Marinomonas mediterranea MMB-1: one gene and its partner. The protein of the gene in region 1 interacts with the protein of each later gene in a pairwise test. Links are inferred from orthologs where the notes say so. Each region holds a gene or a part of one and is shown in the gene's direction. Other genes may lie near its edges.

What was found.
Region 2: the proteins of MARME_RS06005 (region 1) and mobA interact in binary tests that used the Escherichia coli proteins (3 or more experiments, as listed by UniProt). The link is inferred for Marinomonas mediterranea MMB-1 from one-to-one orthologs.

Annotation. Positions count from the first base shown.
Region 1 is NC_015276.1:1,328,067-1,339,379, reverse strand. Bases 7,163-10,044 are described here. They hold MARME_RS06005 (molybdopterin molybdotransferase MoeA), read left to right. Parts: upstream 7,163-7,938; coding sequence 7,939-9,150; downstream 9,151-10,044. Other genes in these bases: MARME_RS05995 (LysR family transcriptional regulator), read right to left, coding at 9,806-10,044; MARME_RS06000 (HepT-like ribonuclease domain-containing protein), read left to right, coding at 9,240-9,659; moaB (molybdenum cofactor biosynthesis protein B), read left to right, coding at 7,340-7,861; moaA (GTP 3',8-cyclase MoaA), read left to right, coding at 7,163-7,326. In the rest of the region: MARME_RS06045 (acetolactate synthase 3 large subunit), read right to left, coding at 1-1,391; MARME_RS06040 (hypothetical protein), read left to right, coding at 1,816-2,076; tRNA epoxyqueuosine(34) reductase QueG, read left to right, coding at 2,234-3,319; MARME_RS06030 (TIGR02450 family Trp-rich protein), read right to left, coding at 3,340-3,555; MARME_RS21385 (GGDEF domain-containing protein), read right to left, coding at 3,765-5,072; MARME_RS06020 (acyl-CoA thioesterase), read right to left, coding at 5,285-6,157; more of moaA, read left to right, coding at 6,331-7,162; more of MARME_RS05995, read right to left, coding at 10,045-10,741; phosphoserine phosphatase SerB, read right to left, coding at 10,870-11,313. UniProt on the Escherichia coli protein: Catalyzes the insertion of molybdate into adenylated molybdopterin with the concomitant release of AMP.
Region 2 is NC_015276.1:4,260,619-4,272,049, forward strand. Bases 2,847-5,846 are described here. They hold mobA (molybdenum cofactor guanylyltransferase), read left to right. Parts: upstream 2,847-4,001; coding sequence 4,002-4,691; downstream 4,692-5,846. Other genes in these bases: MARME_RS19410 (nitrate reductase), read left to right, coding at 2,847-3,019; MARME_RS19415 (glycosyl transferase family protein), read left to right, coding at 3,016-4,029; MARME_RS19425 (LysE family translocator), read left to right, coding at 4,824-5,432; MARME_RS19430 (AraC family transcriptional regulator), read right to left, coding at 5,450-5,846. In the rest of the region: more of MARME_RS19410, read left to right, coding at 266-2,846; more of MARME_RS19430, read right to left, coding at 5,847-6,283; MARME_RS19435 (hypothetical protein), read left to right, coding at 6,422-7,417; MARME_RS19440 (MFS transporter), read left to right, coding at 7,770-8,990; MARME_RS19445 (LysE family translocator), read right to left, coding at 9,083-9,700; MARME_RS19450 (LysR family transcriptional regulator), read right to left, coding at 9,825-10,709; MARME_RS19455 (SDR family NAD(P)-dependent oxidoreductase), read left to right, coding at 10,809-11,431. UniProt on the Escherichia coli protein: Transfers a GMP moiety from GTP to Mo-molybdopterin (Mo-MPT) cofactor (Moco or molybdenum cofactor) to form Mo-molybdopterin guanine dinucleotide (Mo-MGD) cofactor.

The DNA of each region.
Region 1 (11,313 bases):
TACTGCAAACACGTCGACAGCTCCTGAATATTCATTTGGATACTGCCTTCACCCGTCACACAAACAACTGTTTCATCGGGGAAGTTCATCTTCACACCCATCGCAGCAGGCAAACCAAACCCCATGGTGCCAAGACCACCAGAGTTCACCCAGCGATTAGGCTTATCAAACTTATAATACTGAGCGGCAAACATTTGATGCTGACCGACATCAGACGCAACGAAAGCATCACCTTTTGTCGCTCTCCAACACGCTTCAACCGCAGCTTGAGGTTTAATTTTGTCACCAGCGGTATCATAACGTCCACCATGAACAAGACGCCACTCTTCGATTTGTTTCCACCAAGTCGCCATAGACTCGTCGTTGGAGCGAGCTGGAGCTGCATCGATCAACTCACGCATTTCTTCAAGGACTTGTCGTACTGGACCCACAATTGGCACATCAGCGCGAATTGTTTTAGAAATAGACGCTGGATCAATATCAATATGGACAATTTTCGCGCCTGGGCAAAATTTGTCAGGATCATTCGTTACACGATCATCAAAACGCGCGCCAACCGCAAGAATCAAATCAGAATGATGCATCACCATATTTGCTTCATAGCTACCGTGCATTCCCAGCATACCCACAAACTGTTTGTCAGTCGCAGGGTAGCACCCCAATCCCATTAGGGTATTTGTTACAGGGTACCCTAGGTGTTTCGCCAAAGAAATGAGTTGATCTGACCCTCCTCCCATAATGACGCCGCCACCCGCGTAAATTACTGGACGCTTTGCAGACAACAACAGCTCTACTGCTTTTTTTATTTGTCCACTGTGGCCTTTTGTTGGTGGAGTGTATGACCGCAAAGAGACAGAGTCAGGATAATGGTATTCGAACTTTTCGTTCGGCATTGTCATATCTTTGGGTATATCGACAACCACAGGGCCAGGACGACCAGAACTCGCAATGTAAAATGCTTTTTTCAGAATCTCTGGGATTTCGGATGGGTGCTTTACACTAAAGCTGTGCTTAACAATTGGACGTGACACACCAACCATATCCGTTTCTTGAAATGCATCTTCGCCGATCAAGTAACTCATTACCTGACCACAAATAACAACCATCGGAATAGAATCCATGTAAGCAGTTGCAATGCCCGTGACTGTATTGGTTGCACCAGGTCCGGACGTGACGAGTACGACACCTGGCTTACCGGTTGCACGCGCATAACCGTCTGCCATGTGCGTGGCCGCTTGTTCATGACGCACTAGGACATGCTTCACATCAGATTGACGGTGCAGCGCATCGTAAATATGAAGTGCGGCACCACCTGGATAGCCATAAATATTTTCAACTCCCTCATCTTTAAGGAAGCGGGCGATCATCTCACCACCGGATAATAACTCCACCTTGTTACCCTCTATAGTGTTTATTGTTGTACTACCAAATACGCGCCGTATTGTACCCGTATATGATGAGTAGATAAACGTTGATAAAACGAATTTTGCTAAACCAAAGAGATACCTGAGAGCAGGAAACACTTGTACGCAATAAATCGCAGTTTTTACACTGCCCGCGTGTTTGCGCGAGGATAGCGAGATAGTCATGCATTAAAACTAACATCGCTTGTGTGTATGGCCTAAAATACCATATGAGAAGGGGCTGTTGGCCACTATGAAGAACAATCAGCGGGGTATTGCTGATATAATAGTCGCCTATTATCTCTGTAGTGTTAAATAGAGTCAACCGTTCTCAATTTATAATTTTACGCCACTTGCTCTGTGACTGGCTTCGTGGTGTTATTAGACCATTATTGATTTAGGAGTAATAACTATGGCGTCTGAACTCAATCAGCAACGTATTATTGATGAATTTCTACGTTGTTTTAGAAAAATGTTAATGGAGCCAGAACTGGCAGCTGAGATAGTTCGTATTGCAAAAGAGCATATCAATGATACTGACGCATACCAAAAAATTGCCGAAGAAGTCTCGGCACAAACAACGTTAAAAATACCTGAGGAGCACTCAGAAGCAGACAAAATGTTTATCAATTTATTAATGGACGTTGTAAAAGGTGACTCTCTGCTATACTGATGCGACTTTTTGTAGGTTGTAGAAAATGTGTATTACAGACAACATTTTTCAAAGCTCACATGGCTCTACATAAACAGCGACTTTAATATATTTCTATAACCTACCTGAAGAGCGGAGACCACAGCCTCCCCTCTTCCTCTACGATTAAGACCTTATTGTGTTACCTTCGAATTTACACTCCGCGGATGAGCTAAATAACTTCGCTCAAAAGATAAAAGACTGGGCATTAGAGCTGGGTTTTGCTGACGCGAAGATAGTGAAACCAAGTCTTGAGCAATATAAAGCGCAATATCAGCAATGGATAGACAGTGGCTATCACGGAACAATGGAGTATCTTGCTGACCATGGTGATTTAAGGTTTAAACCAGAGGAGCTTCACGAAGGTACACAACGCGTCATTTCGTTAAGAATGCACTATCTTCCCGAATCTGTTGAAACCGTCAAACGCCTACAAACACCGGAAAAAGCGTATATTGCCCGCTACGCATTAGGACGAGACTATCACAAAGTCATCCGCAAACGCTTAACCACTCTGGCAAAGAGAATTGAGGACGTCATCGGAGACCATGGTTATAGAGCCTTTGTAGACAGCGCTCCAGTTCTCGAAAGACAAATTGCCGAACAAGCTGGAATGGGCTGGATCGGAAAAAATACTCTCCTGTTATCGCCTAAAGCAGGTAGCTGGTTTTTGTTAGGAGAGCTTTTTACAAATTTGCCGCTACCTGTTGATGCGCCAACCCAAACACGCCATTGTGGAAGTTGCGATGCCTGCATTCAGAAATGCCCAACCGACGCCTTTGTCGAACCTTGGGTGCTTGATGCTAGCAAATGCATTTCGTATTTAACCATTGAATACAAGGGCTCCATTCCAGTCGACCTCAGAAGCAAAATGGGAAACCGAATATTTGGGTGCGATGATTGTCAGCTGGTCTGCCCCTGGACAAAGTTTTCGAAGCATACACAAGAAAATGACTTTCAGCCGCGTCACAAACTAGATCAAGCGGACTTAATTGAGCTCTTTTTATGGACTGAGGACGAGTTTTTAGACAAGACTGCAGGGTCGCCAATTAGACGTACAGGTTACGAAAGCTGGCGACGAAACATAGCGATAGCACTTGGTAACGCTCCTTACAACGAAGTCGCTATCAAAGCTTTAGAAAGCCAAAAACCAGCATCTAGTGAACTGCTACAGGAACACATTGAATGGGCTCTTGATATGCAGCAGAGGAAACAACACCGTTAGATTCAGAGTAGCGATATATCCTACTTCCAACCTTGCATCCAAACGGCATTATTTTTAAGCTCAGTCCAATCTAGTAAATATTCACTTTTAGTCATTACCGCCTCTAACGTGCAGGAAATAACAACCCCTTCCTCATCGCGATCAATGTCAGATACTAGAAAGTGCTTTTCTTTATTTTGAGGGTGGACAGCCGTCCATTTGCTATTTAACAGCTTAGCAGGATTGATTGGATTCATTTAGATGTTATCCGTGGGACAAATGTTAACCGTTTAAATTTCCAGCGCACGACACGCTTTTTGTCGAACGGAGAAATATACGCGACAACACCAACAAAAGATTTAATTTTCACAAAATACAGAAGAAATAAAAAAAAGACAGAAAAAGCGCTTAAAAAATAGTAAATGGCCTAGGTGACAGGTGGAAAGTAATAACAGCAACAACACTCTTATTTTGGATTAGACAACGCTTCAAAGGTAAGCTGTTTTTGTTCGACGCTTTTAGCGACTATGACCCGATTTCGGCCACTTTCTTTCGCTTCATACAGTGCCATATCCGCTCTATTTAGGAGCTGATTGCCTGTTTCATCGTCACCCAACCTCGCTACACCGACACTCAATGTGATATGAATTTGCTGGTCTTCAAAATACGCTGTGTCAATCGATTGGCGTAGAATTTCACCCATACCTCTGGCACGCTGTTCATCATAGTAAGGCAGTAAAACAGCAAACTCTTCACCGCCCCAACGAGCTAAAATACCGTGATCCCCTAAGGTCTCTGAAAGAGATTGGGCAACGTGTTTCAACACTTGATCCCCAACCTGATGGCCATATTGATCGTTCACGTTTTTAAAGTCATCAAGATCAATAAGCAATAAAGAAAGGTTGGTTTTCCTTCGTTGTGATACGGCAACATTTTCACGGAAGAGAAGATCAAATCGCGTTCGGTTATAAACCTGAGTGAGGGAGTCCGTATTCGCAAGTGTCGATAAATGCTGGTTTAGCTGAACCAATGTATTGTTCTTTTCTTCCAATGAAAGTGTCTTTTCTCGCACTTTCTCTTCAAGTTGTTCGTTCATTCTTTCAACTTGGTTTCGAGAGACAACTAACGACGTAATGACTCGATTAATATCCACGAGTATACGGCGATATTCCGAAAAGCCAGACAGAATGGGGTCTCCGGCTAAAGGTGTTGGGTTCTTCAAATTCAGAATTTCCAGATCTCGACTCAACAGCTGTATCGCTCGTCGAATAAAGCGCACCACTAAAAATTTAAACAATGCCCATAAGAACAATAATTGGACAACCAATAAAACGAGATACGATTGGGCTTTATAGAGAAGTGCATCATAGATTGGCTGAAGAGGGGCGGAAGTGGTGACAGAAATAATGCCAAGTTGAACATTACTAACACTCGTAGACCATTGGCGTCGAGGCGTATCGGCGGAAGAAACCTCCGTTTTAAACCAAAGTGTGTCCGTCGATTTCGTTGCAATGCCCACATTAAACTCATCGTTTAACGCGATAGCATCAAGAGTCCCCATATGTGCGACCAAATCACCTAAACTCGCCGTCGAAACATCCTGTAATTTTTCTGCAACAAACTTTCCGTAGATTTTAGCTTGCTCGGCCTGAATGTTTTTTTGGTTTTCGAAGAAAAACACCAACATAATGCCAAACACAAAAACAGCCGACAGAAAGTAACATGCTAATGCTTTGTGTAAAATAAAACTTGCAAGCGTTCGGTTCGTATTCACTGTTTACCCGTCACATCCGTATATATCGTAAGACAATAAATTTAGACACCCCTGATTAATCATCCTTATTATTTCAACTAAAATGAAGTCGAATTTCAGGGCCCTTCAACGAAAAGATTCGGTATTCTAAACAAAATTGATGAATTTGTGTACAATTCTTAAGTAAAGTTTTCACTTTTTTGATATCAAGCAAACTTTAACGTCCTTTATCTTCACGTCAAATCGTACAACTCACTTTTTCGTAGAAGGCCCTCTTGCGCTGTCGAAGCTATTAAAACCCCGTCTCTGTTATATATTTGACCTCTAACAAAACCACGTGAAGCGCTCGCCGATGGACTGTCCGCCACATAAAGTAACCAATCATCTAACCTAAAAGGACGATGGAACCAGATAGAATGATCTAAACTGGCAATATTCAGCTGAGGGTTACCAATAGAAATTCCGTGGGGCTGTAAAGCCGTTTCCAAAAAGCCATAGTCCGTCGTGTAAGCAAGCATAGATTGATGAATAAATGGATCATCAGGAAGTGCATCGATACTTCTCATCCAAATATGCCGTTTCCCTATGCCTGCTCTAGGCCTAAAGGGGTTTTGGTTCTCTACTATTCGATACTCAATGGGTCTGTCTGCGGTCAGGAGCCCTCTTATTTTCGAAGGAATCTCTTCTGCATGTAAGCGATACAAACTTAACTCTGACTTAAAGTTTTCAGGCCCCGGAACCTGAGGCATTGCATCTTGATGCTCCAAGCCGTTTTCTTCAATATGAAATGACGCGGTCATTACTAATATCGTTTTACCTAACTGAGAGGCAATAATACGACGTACACTAAAACTGCGACCGTCACGCACGCGTTCGACTTCATATTCTATCGGTTGAGCAGCATCGCCCGGACGAATAAAATAACAATGTAAGGAATGAGGCACTCTCCCTTCAACTGTCTGTGACGCTGCGCTGAGCGCTTGCCCAATAACCTGCCCACCAAACACTTTAGGAAAACCCAAGTCTTGGCTCATACCAACAAACTGATCGTCGGACCTTTTTTCCAAAGACAACAGATCAATTAGACCACTTAATACGGGGTTCATGACGACCTCTACTCAATTCTCTTCTACACTTTTCTATAAGATGTTAACACCAAGTTTAGCTGAAAGGGCATACCTTAAAATAATCGAGGCATTTGCCCCAGCAACTTTAAACATTTTTGCCAAAATGGCTTTTTTCTGGTTTGATTGGTGGGTTAACTCAGAGAGGCGTCACCTTGTCTAACCATACACTTATTGATCCATTTGGAAGGTCCATTGACTATCTACGGATATCCGTTACAGATAAATGCGATTTTCGATGCACATATTGTATGGACGAAGATGTGACCTTCTTACCGAGAAGCCACATATTAACGCTCGAAGAAATTGTTACTGTCGCACAAACGTTTGTAAAAATGGGATCAAAAAAAATCCGCATCACTGGCGGAGAACCACTCGTACGTAAAAATATTCTCTGGGCTTTAGAAAAGATCGCCAATACTGACGGCTTAGAAGAACTCACGTTAACCACCAACGGCTCTCAACTTGAACGTATGGCTGGCTCCCTTTTTAACGTAGGCGTCTCTCGAATAAACATAAGCCTAGATACCCTTAGCCGGACAAAATTTGAAGCATTGACCCGCAGAGACAAGTTTGATCAGGTTGTTCGAGGTATAGATAAAGCCACTCAACTTCCATTTAAGCGCTTAAAGTTAAACAGCGTGATTCTAAAAAATCATAATGATAGCGAAATACTGGATCTTGCTGATTTTGCGCTTCATCGCGCGATGGATATCAGTTTTATAGAAGAAATGCCATTGGGTGTCATCAGTCATCATGACCGCGCCGCTGCCTATATATCGAGTGACGATATATACACTCAACTGAGTTCACGTTACACCTTAGAAAAAAGCAACCTCAAAACGGGTGGGCCTAGTCGCTATTACGATGTAGATAGCTTCGATAATAAAATTGGGTTAATTTCGCCACACAGCCATAACTTCTGTAGCACATGCAATCGCGTTAGACTCACCGCAGAAGGTAAACTATTGCTTTGCCTCGGCAACGAACATTCCATGGACCTAAAGCCTACTTTGCGGGACAAAAATGCGAATATAGAAACGTTAAAAGCGAGCATTCATAGCGCACTCTCGCTTAAACCAGAACGTCATTATTTTGACTTAAATGAAAAGCCTCAAATCTTGCGTTTCATGAGCGCAACTGGAGGCTAAATAGGAATATTTCATGTCTAAATCATCTTCACCATTTCGCCCCCTTAACATTTGCGTACTAACCGTTTCAGATACTCGAACACCTGAAAATGACACTTCTGGAGACGCCTTAGTATCCCTTCTTTCTGACTCTGGGCACACACTAAAAGACAGAGCAATTGTAAAAGACGACGTCTATCAAATGCGCGCGATTGTTTCTCAATGGATCGCAAACGAAGAGGCGCATGTCATTCTAATGACCGGCGGGACGGGGTTTTATTCAAGAGACAGCACCCCTGAAGCAATAATACCCTTACTCGATAAAGAAATTGACGGATTCGGAGAATTATTTAGACACATTTCATACCATGAAATAGGTACATCGACGATTCAATCGCGTGCGCTCGCTGGACTCGCAAATAAAACGCTTGTCTTTTGTTTACCAGGCTCTACCGGTGCCTGCAAAACGGCGTGGAATAACGTTATCAAGGAGCAGCTCGACGCATCGCACAGGCCTTGTAACTTTGTAGAAATGCTACTCAGTCCACGTATGTAGTATTTTCAGCACAGAATCAATAAAACTCGTTAACGGCGTACGTAGCAGTTAAACAAAATAAAGTTGGAATGAACCACATGCCCCCCAAAATGATGCCTTTTGAAGAAGCGCTCACTTTTTTTCAAACCTGCCTGCCAACGCTGGTCGAAAAGGAAACCGTCCCGCTTGCTTCAGCGCTTGGAAAAGTGCTAGCCGAAGACATAGTCTCTCCCATTAACGTTCCTCCAGCTGCAAACAGTGCTATGGACGGGTACGCACTCAATATCGATCAAGCCTCAGAGCACGCAGATACAAAACAAACACCATTTCAAGTCTCTCAACGCATTCCAGCAGGGCATGCTCCGAGCCCACTCGTAACAGGTACCGTGGCTCGCATCTTTACTGGGGCTGAAATCCCTCTTGGGGCGAATGCCGTCATCATGCAGGAAGAGGTTCGAGTTAATAGCGATGATACGATCTCTCTTTTGAGGCTACCAAGCGCAAATGAAAATATTCGCCCAAAGGGTCAGGATGTAGCGAGCGGGCAATCAATCTTACATTCTGGCCAGCACCTTAACGCAATGGATATTGGCTTATTAGCGAGCATCGGCATAAACAGGGTCACTATTTTCAAGCCCCTTCAAGTCGGTATACTCACAACAGGCGATGAACTTATCGCTCCAGGAACACCTCTACAAGATGGGCAAATATACAATTCAAATGGCCCAATGTTACAAGGGCTTTTGACTCAGTCTGGATATCAGGTTATTGATGTTACTCATTGCTTAGATGATAAAGCAGCAACCGAAAGTGCGCTACAAAACTTGGCAAATAAGGTTGATATCATTCTCTCTTCAGGCGGCGTATCGGTGGGAGAAGAAGACTATGTTAAGGACGCTATAGAGCGCAATGGCACAATCAATCTATGGAAAGTCGCGATGAAACCGGGGAAACCCATTGTCATCGCAAAGGTATTTAATACACCACTCATCGGCTTACCAGGAAACCCAAGCTCAACACTGGTGACCTATCATTGGCTCGCCAACGCGGCGTTGAAAAGAGCATCTGGTCAAGCGATCCAGCGCCCAAAACCCATACCAGTGAAGGCAAGTTTCAGTAGAAACAAAACCATTTCTAGAGATGAATTCCTCAGAGTATCAATACAGAACGGACAGGCCAAGCCCCACCCACAACAGAGTTCAGGTGCCTTACTACCTGCATGCGAATCAGATGGTTACCTTCACATTCCAGCAGGCTTTGAGATAAATCAAGAAGATAGTTACGACTTTTACCCTTTTTCAACCTTTTAAACTACACTGAATTAAGAGAGTAGGAGCGCTTACTCGTGTTGGTAGTCGATATTTTCATTTTGACTTATCTCTAAGATATAGGTGGATGTATGCGAGATATAGAATGGGAGAATGCGCTTTATGATCATCAACATATGATGATAAAGCGATTGGATGCTCATAGAAAAAAGAATAAGACGGAAAGTCTTTCCAATGATGAACGAATGGCTGTCGAACATTCATTTCAGCTTCTCGTCGCATCCATGTTAGACCTTGCTAAATACGTTCTTAAAAACCACTACAATGTCGATGTAGAAACGAGAGATCAGGTATTAGATGAACTAATCAAACATAAAGATGTGACCTATGAACAAGGTCAACAGATTGCATCCCTTATAAAAATCCGAGATCAGATTCTAAACGATTACCTTGAGCAAAACTTTACGGGGCTAGACGATGCGCTCAAAATCAAACGTTATGCGCTGGTTGAAGTCCTCACGAAAGAATGGACAGCACGCCTAGAAGCTTAGTGGGACCTCAGATATTTCAAAGACTCGAACATAACAAAAGAGCCCCTTCTGGCAATATAAGAAGGGGCTCTTTATATAATATCACTGCTCTGACTAATAACACCGATAACGAATAGCGGTTAGGTCAAAAAACAGATCAGGATCGCTTAGTCATCGTATAGGTGCTTATACTCTTCGAACACTTCGTAAATAATTTTTCTAAACCATTTATGAGCTTCGTCATGTTGATAACGGTCGTGCCAAATCATAGAGTAATCAAACGATTTAGCTTCAAATGGCAAATCATACACTTCTAAATTTGGTGAAATCTCAGCGAAGTCTTGTGCGAAAAGCTTAGGCACGGTTAACAATAAATCACTATTGCGAACGACTGCAGCAGCAGGTACAAAGTTTGGTAATGTAACTGCTACTTCACGTTTGTGCCCCAACTTAGTCAGTGCACGATCAACCGCGTATTGATGACGACGACCAAGCACAACTTGCACATGCGGCGCTGCTAAATAACCTTCTAAAGTCAAAATGCCATTAGTGATATGCGGGTTTCCCTTTCGAGCTAAGCACACCATTGTATCGCTTTTTAGCCGCATTCCTTTCACACCAGCCGGTGGTTCCTTAGACAAAACGGCAACCGCCAAGTCAATCTCGGCATTACCCATATCACTTACCGTGCTCTCATCCCAGCTTTTAACTTCCAATACGGCATGAGGGGCTTGGGCGCGAAAAGCCTCCAAAAGTTTTGGCAATACCGTCAATGAGCCAAAATCCGTAGTCGAAAGTACAAACCGACGCGTAGATTGCTCTGGAATAAACTCAGACGGTTGAATTAAGGTCTCTAGCGCCTCCATCATCTCTTTTAACTGTGGCGCAAGCTGATCCGTGCGAGCAGTCGTAGAAAGACCGTGAGAATTACGTACAAATAACGGATCATCGAACACCTCTCTCAAGCGAGAAAGAGAACGACTTACTGCGGGCTGCGATACTTTTAAACGTGAAGCGGCTTTCGTCACATTTTTCTCTTCAATTAGAACGAGATAAATATACAAAAGATTCAAATCTACATCGCTTAACTTAACTTCTGTCAAAGAGGTTTCCTCTTATTATTTTATAATTATTCAATAGGAGCGAATCAGAGATCGTAAACACCTAGTTAGGCACAGTATGGAAGCTTAGTCACGCTAGAAGACTAGCACAGAGCCCAAGGTCTTCCACTCTAATTAATGTCGCGAATTTGTTTCGAAGTCATTCCTAACAGATAGAGAATGCCGTCGAGTCCCAAGTAGCTAATCGGACTAGGGGCTTGCTCGCGCACAATGGGTTTAGCATGAAGAGCAACCCCTAACGAAGCACGGTTGAGCATCAATAAATCGTTAGCACCATCGCCGCAAGCAATGGTTTTAGTCCAGTCGACATCGTACTTCTCGACTAGCGAGGTAAGCAGAGTTTCCTTACGTATTCCATCGACAATTGGACCAATATGCTTGCCAGTCAGCACACCATCAACAACCTCTAATACGTTGGCATGAACTTCGGTCATGTCATAATCAGCTTTAACTCTATCTGCAAAATAGGTAAAACCACCCGAGAGTATCGCCGTCTTCCAACCGAAACGATTAAGCGCTGACATCAATACTTTAATACCATCCATGTGAACAAT
Region 2 (11,431 bases), 2.9 Mb from region 1 along the record:
CACCAACTCAGAGCAAATTATTTTCAGGTTGGATCGATAGTCGATGCCTAGATACGCTAGTATTTTGATTTATATAAAATTTTATTAGTTGGCTCATAGTTTGCTTTATATAAAATGCTTCTAGTAAGCACGACGATTAGCTTGTCGTACTCGGTGGTGGGTACGATCAGTCAGGCAATGTGGCCCAGTTTCCCTTAGAGAAGGTGCGTTTTTCGCGGTTTCTCTAAGGGAAACTGGGCCTTTTTTTTGGACGAGAGGTAGACAAGTGCAGGTGATAGGTAAAACAACCTGCCCGTATTGCGGGGTTGGCTGTGGTGTCGATTTTCCAGTCAATGAGTGGAAAGAAGATATCAGACCGCTTGAGAACAATAAAAATAAAGTATGCGGTGATGCCCATCATCCTGCTAATTTTGGTCGCCTGTGTGTTAAAGGCAGTAACTTAATCGATACGCTTGGGCTCGATGGACGTTTGTTGCACCCCGTTGTAAAGGGTAAACAAGCATCTTGGGATACTGCTCTAGACACAATCAGCACAAAAATAAAGCAAGTCGTTGAGGAGTACGGGCCCGACGCTTTTGCTTTCTACCTCTCGGGCCAAATTCTTACCGAAGATTATTATGTGGCCAATAAGCTCGCCAAAGGGTTTATTGGCACAGCGAACGTCGATACCAATTCTCGACTCTGCATGGCGTCAGCCGTGGTCGGCTACAAGCGTGCTTTCGGCACAGACACGGTTCCCTGTTGTTACGAAGATTTAGAGCAGTGTGATCTTCTGATTATGATTGGTTCCAATGCGGCTTGGACGCATCCCGTTTTGTTTCAACGTATATCCGCCGCAAAACAAAAACGTCCTGAAATGAAAGTCGTCGTAATAGACCCAAGAGAAACGGCTACGTGCGATATTGCAGATCTTCACCTTGCTATAACGCCCGGCAGTGACGCGCTTATATTTAACACTCTGCTGGTTGAATCGGAACGCCGAGGTAAACTGGATTATCAATTTATCAATGATCACACCAACGGCTTCAAAGACACTGTTCAAGCGGCTCGCGCATCCTCACCAAGCATCGAAAACACCGCGCAAGAAGCGGGCATCTCAGTCAACGAGCTAAGCCAGTTAGTCAAATGGTGGTGCCAAACAGAACGCTCGGTTTCTTTTTATTCTCAAGGTGTTAACCAATCTTCCAGCGGTGTAGACAAAGCCAATGCCATTATTAATTGCCATCTTGCAACCGGTCGTATTGGCCGCGAAGGCATGGGACCGTTTTCAATTACTGGTCAACCTAACGCGATGGGTGGCCGAGAAGTCGGCGGACTCGCAAACCAATTAGCGGCACATATGGACTTTACCACACCCGGCGCCATAGATTTAGTCCAACAGTTTTGGCACGCGCCCAAAATGGCAACGCAGAACGGCCTAAAAGCCGTCGATATGTTTCAAGCCATCGAAGAAGGCAAGGTAAAAGTGGTCTGGATTATGTCGACGAACCCGATGGTCAGTTTACCAGACACCAACCAAGTCCGCAGAGCATTAGAAAAATGCGAGTTGGTGATTGTCAGTGATTGCCAAATGAACACCGACACAGCCGCGATGGCAGACGTATTGCTGCCCGCAACCACGTGGAGCGAAAAAGACGGAACAGTCACCAACTCGGAACGACGCATATCTCGTCAACGAGGTTTACTGCCTGCTCCTGGAGAAGCGAAACACGACTGGTGGGCAATGTGCGAAGTCGCAAAACGTATGGGCTTTATGAAGGCGTTTAACTACGCTAGCCCTAACGAAATTTTCATCGAACACGCTGCGCTTTCCGCCTTTGAAAACGCAGGCTCAACGTTACGAGACTTTGATATTGGTGGGTTAAGTACGCTCAGCAAGCCTGAATACGATGCACTTTCGCCCATACAGTGGCCAGTTACGCCTAGCCAGCCACAAGGCACAAAGCGAATGTTTGAAGACGGTTTGTTTTTCACTCCCGACCGAAAAGCTCGCTTTATTCCCATTACGCCTAAAGCGCCTGTTGAACGTCCAAGCGAACAATGGCCTCTTGTTCTCAATACAGGACGCCTGCGCGATCAATGGCATACCATGACGCGTACAGGTAAAGCCTCTATTCTGCTCAACCACAGTGAGCAACCTTACGTGGAAATGTCACCCAGTGACGCAGAACGTTTGGCCGTAAAAGACAAAACACTGGTGAAATTAAGCTCGCGTGTTGGCGAGGTATTGATGCGCGCTAAAATCAATGAAAAACAAAAATCAGGAAACGTCTTTGTTCCGATTCACTGGACGAACCAATACAACAGTGCAAACGTCATTTCCAGTTTGGTTCCTCAAGTATTTGACCCTCTTTCAGGACAACCAGAATCCAAACATGCTTGCGTTAATTTAGAGCCTGTAGAATGCACGTATTATGGTTATGCACTCGCTTTGAACCCACTTGAACTGTCGGCGTTTGATTACTGGAGCGACGTTACCATTCCCAAAGGGAAACGCTACGAAGTCGCGATTAAATTGCCTTTGGATCTCTCATCTCTCGTACACAAAGCGGTATATAATAAGTCGGAACAGAGCGCGAGTTCAGGCGACATTGAATGCCTGACCTATACGAACCCGATTACAAACGAACATCGCTTTGCTTTCATCACAAAAGCAGGAAGTGAGTCTCGCCTTGTCGCCGCATTCTATTTTTCACCGCTTCCCAATTTGCCAGACAGCCGCTGGTTGACCAGCCTGTTTGAGCGAGAAGACCCGCTCAACACATCGGAACGAATCGCGCTGCTCGCAGGCTTACCGGCCGATGTCGAAGACAAAGGTGACATTATATGTTCCTGCTTCCAAGTCGGAAGCAAACAAATAGAAGCCAGCATCCACAAAGGTTGTCGTTCGGCCGAGGCACTAGGTGATTCCCTAAAATGCGGCACAAACTGCGGCTCCTGCATCCCTGAGCTAAAAGCACTCATAGAGTCCACCAGCACGACATCAACGACCTTAGACAGTGAGGAGTTAGCCTCATGATCGACGATTTTAAACACTTTATTAAAATCCTTGGGCGTGGCAAAAAAGGCACCAGAAGCTTGACGTCAGAAGAAGCGCAACTTGCTATGCAAATGATTCTGAACAATCAAGCACTGCCTGAACAAATTGGAGCCTTTTGGATGCTTATTCGCATTCGAGAAGAAACGGTGGCAGAAACCGTAGGATTCACTCGTGCGGTTCGAGAGTTTTTAGCGCAAAACCGCACAAACGCATCTCAAGTCGATATCGACTGGCCAGCCTACGCAGGAAAACGTAATGAATTACCTTGGTTTTTGCTGTCTGCTTTAACCCTTGCACAAGCCGGCTATAAAGTTGCAATGCACGGTCACTCATTTGATGAAGAGAACCGTATCTATGTGCAAGAGACGATCCAGTGGTTGGGTTTAAGCTCTGCCGATACAATTCAAGAAGCAGAGAAAAACCTTGAGCAGGGTAACTTCACTTACGTTCCTTTAAACGCCATTTCAACGAATTTAGCCGAACTTATGGATTTAAAACTGACTCTGGGGCTGCGTTCTCCCGTCAACACAGTGGTTCGGATGATGAATCCATTCAATGCAAAACACAGTGTTCATGGCGTGTTTCACAAAGGGTATGATGAACTTCATTTAGACGCGGCAGAGATTTTAAAAGACCCGTCGGTCGCGGTGTTTCGAGGCGGCAATGGTGAAGCAGAAGTGAATCCTGAACGTGATGTCACTGTGGGTTTTCTAAAAGGCAATACTAACCAAGTTCCTGATTGGCAAACATGGAACAAAGCCGAACAGCAACACGTTCGCCAAAAAGACAATTTAGATCCTATTCGATTACTTGAACATTGGTCAGGATCAAGCGAAGACGCTTTCGGTCAACAAGCCGTATTGCAAACCCTCACGGTCGTTGTCATGATGCTCTTTCCAGATTTCAATAGAGAGCAGGCTTTGAAAAAAGCGGAAGTCCTGTGGCAACAAAGAGACAAACAATGCTTCAAACGGACACAAGTCGCGTAGATACAAGTCATATAAACAACACGTCTTCAATTAGCGTTGCAGGATTGATCCTGTCTGGCGGCCAAGGCAGCCGTATGGGCGGAGTTGAGAAAGGGCTCGTCGACTTTCAAGGCAAGCCGATGGTTGGCTATGCTCACGCGGTATTAGCACCTTTATGCTCGCCGCTACTGCTCAGTGCTAATCGCCAAATTGACGACTACATTGCACTCACATCAGGCGAAATAGACATTGTTCAGGACATCCCCGAGTTTCAGGATAAAGGCCCTCTATCAGGTATTCTTGCCGGCCTAGAGCGCATGCAGGAACCTATAAAAGAACACAGGTTAGAAAACACCGATGCTCAGTACTCGCATCTGCTCATTTCCCCGTGTGATACCCCTTTAGTGCCCAGTGAACTCTTTCAGGCTTTGATTAGCAAAGCGCTGGCTTCGCCGAATACCGCTTTCTACATTCAAAGTGACTCCGGCGCGCACCCACTGCATGCGATTATTCCCACTTCTATTAAGGGAGAGAAAACGCTCACATTGTTAAGACGGTTTTTGCAGAACCACCCACCAAAGGTGATGAGCTTCTATCAGTTGATTAACGCTCAATCGATTGTTTGGCCTAATGAGGGCGAGCTTGCCAATCTCAATCGCTCCTCTCAATTATCTAATAACTGATTCTAAAACAGATCTCATCTAACTGAGTCAAAATAACCCTCGTTCTTTTAGTTGGTCAGTATTCTTCAATACCCTATTGCACTGACCTGCAACACTCCTTTTGTTCGTGATTGATTATAAAAAGGAGTGTTTATGAGTGCCTCGATTCTAATCCCTATGAGTATGTTTGCGTTGGCATCATCGCTGTCACCGGGGCCGGTGAATTTGGTGTGTATTAGTAGTACGGCGCGTTTTGGTGTGCCCGCTGGTTTGACGTTCGTGACTGGGGCGACACTTGGCTTTATTGCCTTATTTGGGTTGATTGGCTTGGGTCTGCATCATCTCATTACCGCGTTACCTTGGTTTATTCCAACGCTTCAAGGGGCGGGGATTTTGTTTCTTTTATATCTAAGCTATCAGCTTTTCAAAGACAACGGCGAAATAGCAGATAAACACACCTATAATGCACCCACCTTTTGGACAGGAGCAATAATGCAATGGGTTAACCCAAAGGCATGGCTCGCGTCGCTTTCTGGAATCGCAACCTATGCAACTGGGTCAAACGGAGAAGATCACGCATTGCTGTTGATGTTTATCGTGGTCTACCTGCCCATTTGTTGGTTGTCGCTCAGTGCTTGGGTAATGGCAGGCGCGGTATTAGGCAATTGGTTGAGCACGCCAATAAGAGTTCGACGATTAAACAAAACCCTTGCGATTGGGCTGGCATTAAGCTGTTTGACGATCTTAATCAATGTCACGTAGCGCCGCGACGAATACTCTTAACGATGTATAGAGCGATATTGATTCGGTGTTGCGGCCACTCGCTCTTTAAAGACACGTTGAAAGTGCGCCTGATCACTAAACCCAAATGCGTTAGCAACCTCCGCAATAGGCACGCCGTTTTTTAGTGCTAGCTGACCAAGCTGGATGCGACGATTTAATCGGTATGCGTGAGGTGTCATCTTATAATATTGCTTAAATTGACGCGTCAAATAGCTGGCGCTGTAACCAAACTGGTCTGCAATGTCCTCGATAGGCGTCTCTAAATGGCAATGTTCCAACAAATAATTCGCGACTCGTGCTAGCTTGTTTGGCGTCACTGGAAGCTTTGATTCTTGAGCAGCGGCTTTGTCGATCGATTCAAACAAGTGGCATAAGAAAGATTCCAGTGCCGCTGTTTTATCGCTCTGTGCTCCGTACTCAGAGAATAAAATCTCCGCCATTGCCTTATAGCGCTCAAACAAATCAGGCGACGTCAGCCAGTCCGTTTGACTTGGTTCCCATGAAGGCGTTGATCTCACGCCGTTTCGATGGAGAAGCTTTGCTAACCAGTCACAATCGACATGCAGCATATAGTAAGACCAAGGTGATCCGACTTTGGGGTTACAGGCATGCACCAACTGCGGGTTCATGATAACCAAATCTCCCGCTGCGACATCGTATATACGATCGGCGCAGAGGTACGCGCTCTCACCGCCTAAGATCGCGCCAATCGACCATTGCTCATGTGAATGAGGGACATAGCGAACCTTGTGCCCATCGATAATGTGTCGAAGTTCTACAAACGGAAGCGCGGTATCTCGCCAAAATAGTGGTTGAGTTGTTGGAGTCATAACAGTGCTTCGAATCTCTTTGTTTCTAAGGAAAGAGTCTAAGGAAAGAATGTGGCACCTTGAAACGCGATGCGTTATCCGTCATGGTACGCCTTACACGCTTTAAAAGTAAACACTCATCATAAAGGCACCACAAACATGTACACGGATGAAGATCTAGACAACGCCACCGCTCGAGGCATTTTTCAATCGGAGGACGTTGCGAGCTTTCGTGATTATATGCAGTCCCTACGACATACAACGTCTGCGGACGAAGAAAATGTTCGATTGATCACAAGCTTCAACGATATCTTCGTCGTCATTGCGATTGGTTTATTTTTGTTCTCTCTCGTCTGGTTAGGCGACTCTTTCCATGATGCAGTAGGTCCGCTCTTGGCCGCTGTCGCGTCGTGGGGGTTGGCAGAGTTTTTCGTATTAAAACGCAAAATGGCACTGCCTGCGATTGTCTTGCTACTGAGTTTCACTGGCGGAATTTTCAGCGCTTGTTCTATTTTCTTTATGTCTATTATTGCCGCCGAAGAAAACAGTTTAATCATTTCGGCTATCGTAACCGTCGCCGCAGCCTATCTACACTGGCGTCGTTTCGCTGTACCTATCACCATTGCGGCAGGCGCTATCGCAACGCTTGTGTTCTTTGTTTCGCTGGCATTGTCCGTTTTCCCAACTCTACAAAACATTCAATACATTGACGAACTCGCGTTTATTTCCGGAGCACTCTTATTTGCCTTTGCAATTTGGTGGGACGCTCAGGACAGAAAACGCGTTAAAAAACAATCCGACATCGCATTCTGGCTACACCTAAGCGCAGCACCGCTGATCGTTCATTCGGTCTTTGCCAACCTAACAGCCAATAATCCAGGTGGCACGCAATTACTTGCCATCATTGCTTTGTATCTGGTGCTTACTGTTATCTCTCTAATTATCGATCGCCGTGCATTTATGGTGTCAGCCTTAGCGTATGTTTTGTATGCGCTCGTTGACTTTATGAACACCTACGGCATGTTAGAAGACAGTCTTGCAACCGTTGGTGTGACACTTGGCTTATCATTGCTGGTATTATCCGGGTTCTGGCATAAGGCCAGAGCACAAATTGTAAGAGTACTGCCCGATCCTGTAAGAATTAAAGTACCCTAATCGGTCCTATGACGGCTAAAAATGTCGTTATTAGGCAAAAAAAGTATCCATTATCGCGGTATGGTGGCCACTGAAAAAATGACACCTTGCCAGATTCAAATCTAGGCATGTACAAGGCAGTACGCACGGTCTAAATAACGACTTTTTGGCACAGCAACCTCGTGCAAAAATGCAGAGCGACAACACGTAACATGCTAGAAGCCAACACCAGACTATTGTTCGCGTAGATCAATAGTCTGTATTAGATCAAAAAGGACAGTGCAAATACGCTTTCTGAGCGTCTCAGAAAGCTCAAAAGGACGTAGGTTAAATCAGTGAACTTGTTTGTATCTTCCAAAACTTAGGATTAGTTATGTCTACCCCAGTAAAACTCGTCAGCTTTGCCATTGCGTTTACTTGCGTACTATTAGCGCTTAACTTTGGTTTACGCTCCTCTATGGGCTTTTTTATGGCCCCGATTTCCAATGAATTTCACTATGGTCGAGAAGTATTTGCGTTCTCTCTTGCCTTACAAAACCTTTGTTGGGGATTATTCCAACCCATCGCAGGGGCATTTGCAGACAAATATGGCACAGCAAAAGCCGTCGTTATTGGTGCTCTTATCTATGCTTTGGGTCTGTTTGTTACCGCCAATGCAGATGGGATTTTAGGGTTAAACTTAGGCGCTGGACTCTTAATGGGCATGGGCATAGCCGCAACGGGGTTTGGTGTTGTTTTACCTGCAATGGCGCGTATGGTTCGTCCTGAAAAACGAGCGTTTGCTTTAGGATTAGGCAGCGCGGCGGGCTCAGCAGGACAGTTGTTGGTCATTCCTGTGGCACAAGGGTTTATTGAAGCTTACGGTTGGCATACTGCACTGATATTACTGGCTGGCTCAGCACTTCTCATGACGCTCTTGGCCTTGTCGTTCAAAGGTGTAACAAACTCAGAGCAAAGTACGAATACTCAAGATACCCAAACGTTATCAGAAGCGCTCAAAGAGGCCAGCAAACATTCACATTATTGGTGGTTAGTGATCGGCTTTTTTGTCTGTGGTTTCCAGCTGGCTTTTATCACAGTCCATATGCCCGCTTTTTTGACTGACCAAGGTTTTGACGAAAGCATTGCCGTTGCAAGCTTAGCATTAATCGGCTTATTTAATATTTTTGGTTGTTTGTTATCTGGCTCGTGGTCAGGCAAATATTCTAAGAAAATGTTGCTGACCTATATTTATGCTTTACGAGCTATTTCTATTGCTGCGTTCATGTTGTTACCTATGACGGCTATGAACGTTTATGTTTTCTCGATTGTAACGGGGCTATTGTGGTTAGCAACAGTGCCACCGACCTCTGGTTTAGTCGCGCAAATGTTTGGCCTTAAGTACATGGGTACGCTGTACGGTATTGTCTTTTTGAGCCATCAACTTGGCTCCTTCTGTGGTGTTTGGTTAGGCGGTTATCTTTACGATGCAACGGGTTCTTACAACATCGTTTGGTGGATGGCAGCAGGCATTGCATTCTTAACGGCAATAATCCATATCGTGATCGATGAAAGACCTGTGGCTCGTGTTCGCGCGATGATGGCAGCCGGTTAATCTCTAAATCGGGTTCTAGTACAAATTAAGGGCATAGGTCGAGCAGACCTGTGCCCTTTTCAGTTAATGTAGAGTGATAAGCAGTGTCAGGTTCAACCTTCATCCGTTGTGGCAAGCTTCAACCCCAACAATGCAAAGCTTGCTGCAAATGTGCGTTGCATATACTTAGCCACGACTTCTGAACCGATGACATACTTTCTCATCAGATTTGCTAGTGCACCATAACCCACAAAAACCAAGAAAGTCATGACCATAAAAATACCGCCCAACAGCCCCATGGATAACATGCCATTTTCAGTACTGGAAGGGACAAATTGCGGCAAAAATGCCATAAAGAAAATCGTCAATTTCGGATTAAGAATGTTAATTAAAAAGCCCTTCAAAGCAACGTTAATCAGCCCCGTTTGCGAAGAATTGTCCTGAAGCACCATGCCCCCCGTGTCTTTCCAAGTCATCCACGCCAAATACAAAAGATACGCGACACCAGCAAACTTGATGCACTGAAACACCACTGCACTGGTATGTAGAATTAGAGACAATCCCACCACGCTGGCCACCAGTGAAGGCACGATTCCTAAGGTGCAACCTAACGATGCCGCGACCGCTGTGCGAAAGCCTCGAAAAATACCGACAGAAATCGTGTAAACTACTCCCGTTCCCGGAATTAGCACAACGATTAATGATGTAATCAAAAACTCTATCGATACCATAACATCGCCCCTCTTTGTTTAAACTGGTTATAATTTACACTATAAAGAGCAGCAATTCAGCTTTGCTAGCCTGTGCATGATGAAATCATGACACTCTTCTCTAATTATCTGAATTTAGGTTTTACTAAGGCGCCTGAAAATCACTCATGACACACTCTATAAAGCTACGCACTCTTGGTGTCATTTTTTGATCTCGATAATACAGCAATGAAACAGGACGCTCTCGAAACTGCCAGTCTGGCAGTATTGGGCGAAGGGTTCCGTCGGCAATATGATCCTTAACTAGGACTTCTGGCTGAACAATAATCCCCAACCCTCTGAGTGCGGCATTGACAAGAGCCTGCCCACTGTTCATCGTCACCATGCAACTAGGAGACACTTCCCGCATTTCATCATTTTTAAACAGCTTGAGTGGTGCACCAGACGACACCGCAAAACGCACCAATTCATGATGAGCTAAATCTTCCGGCTGTTCCGGTACACCTTGATTACGCAAATAATCCGGTGAAGCACAAAGCACCATTTTATAAGGCATTAATTTACGCTGAATGAGTCGACTGTCTGGCACCTCTCCGATTCTAAAAGCAAGATCCACCCTTTCTTCGATAAGATCAAGATTCTGGTCGGTTAAGACAACGTCGACTTTAACCCTCGGTGACAACCTGCGATAGCGAACCAAAACAGGCATCAATACCGAAGAGCCAAACGTAACTGGCGCGGTAATTCGAAGCGTTCCTCTGGCCTCGCTGGATTGCGCTTCTGCTTCCATTTCCGCAACCGCGACTCGCTCAAGAATATCCAAACATTGCTCAAGATAGCTTTCACCAAAATCTGTTAGATTTTGGCGTCGTGTTGTGCGATTCAAAAGACGCGTGCCTAAGCGAGACTCCAACGACGCAATATGCTGCCCCACCATCGCAGAAGTAATATTGAGTTGCTCAGCCGCCGCGCTCATCGACCCTGAGTGAACCGTCGTAACAAACGCCTTCATTGATTGAAACAAATCCATATTAAACCTCTTCTTTATAATCTATAAATTATAACGCTAATTATAAGTTAATTGGTTTCAAATATGATCTTCGTAACACACTCATGTTCGGAGAATATTATGAATGAACCACGCTTTTTAAATAAAAATATTTTAATAACCGGTGCAGGAACAGGCATGGGGAGAGCCACTGCCTTGCGCTTGGCGTTAGAAGGAGCTCAACTCGCCCTTGTAGGAAGAAGAGAAGAACCATTGCAACAATTAGTGACAGAGATCGAAGCATTAGGCGGAAATGCCGTCGCTTTGTCTTGCGACATATCGCAATACAAAGCTTTGACTCACTGCGCTGAACAGATCAAGAATCGAATGGGCCATCTCGATGGCGTATTCGCCAATGCAGGAGTACTTGGAGAATTTCAGTCGCTGTCAGACACCCATTTAGAACAGTTTGCGCAACTTATTTCAATCAACCTTTTGGGCACCTTTCTCACTATTAAATCCTGCCTACCGCTTCTCGAATCTGGCTCAATTGTCATCAATTCTTCTTGGACAGCGAGTGCGGTAATGCCGGGCGCTGGCGCATATGCTAGTACAAAAAGTGCGCTGTTAGCCATGATGAAAACCCTTGCCGTAGAACAAGGTGCCAACGCAATTCGGGTTAATGCGATCAGTCCTGGCATCATTCTGACACCAATGGCAGATGATGTGCTCTCCCCAGAACTTGAAAACACACTCGCCGAACA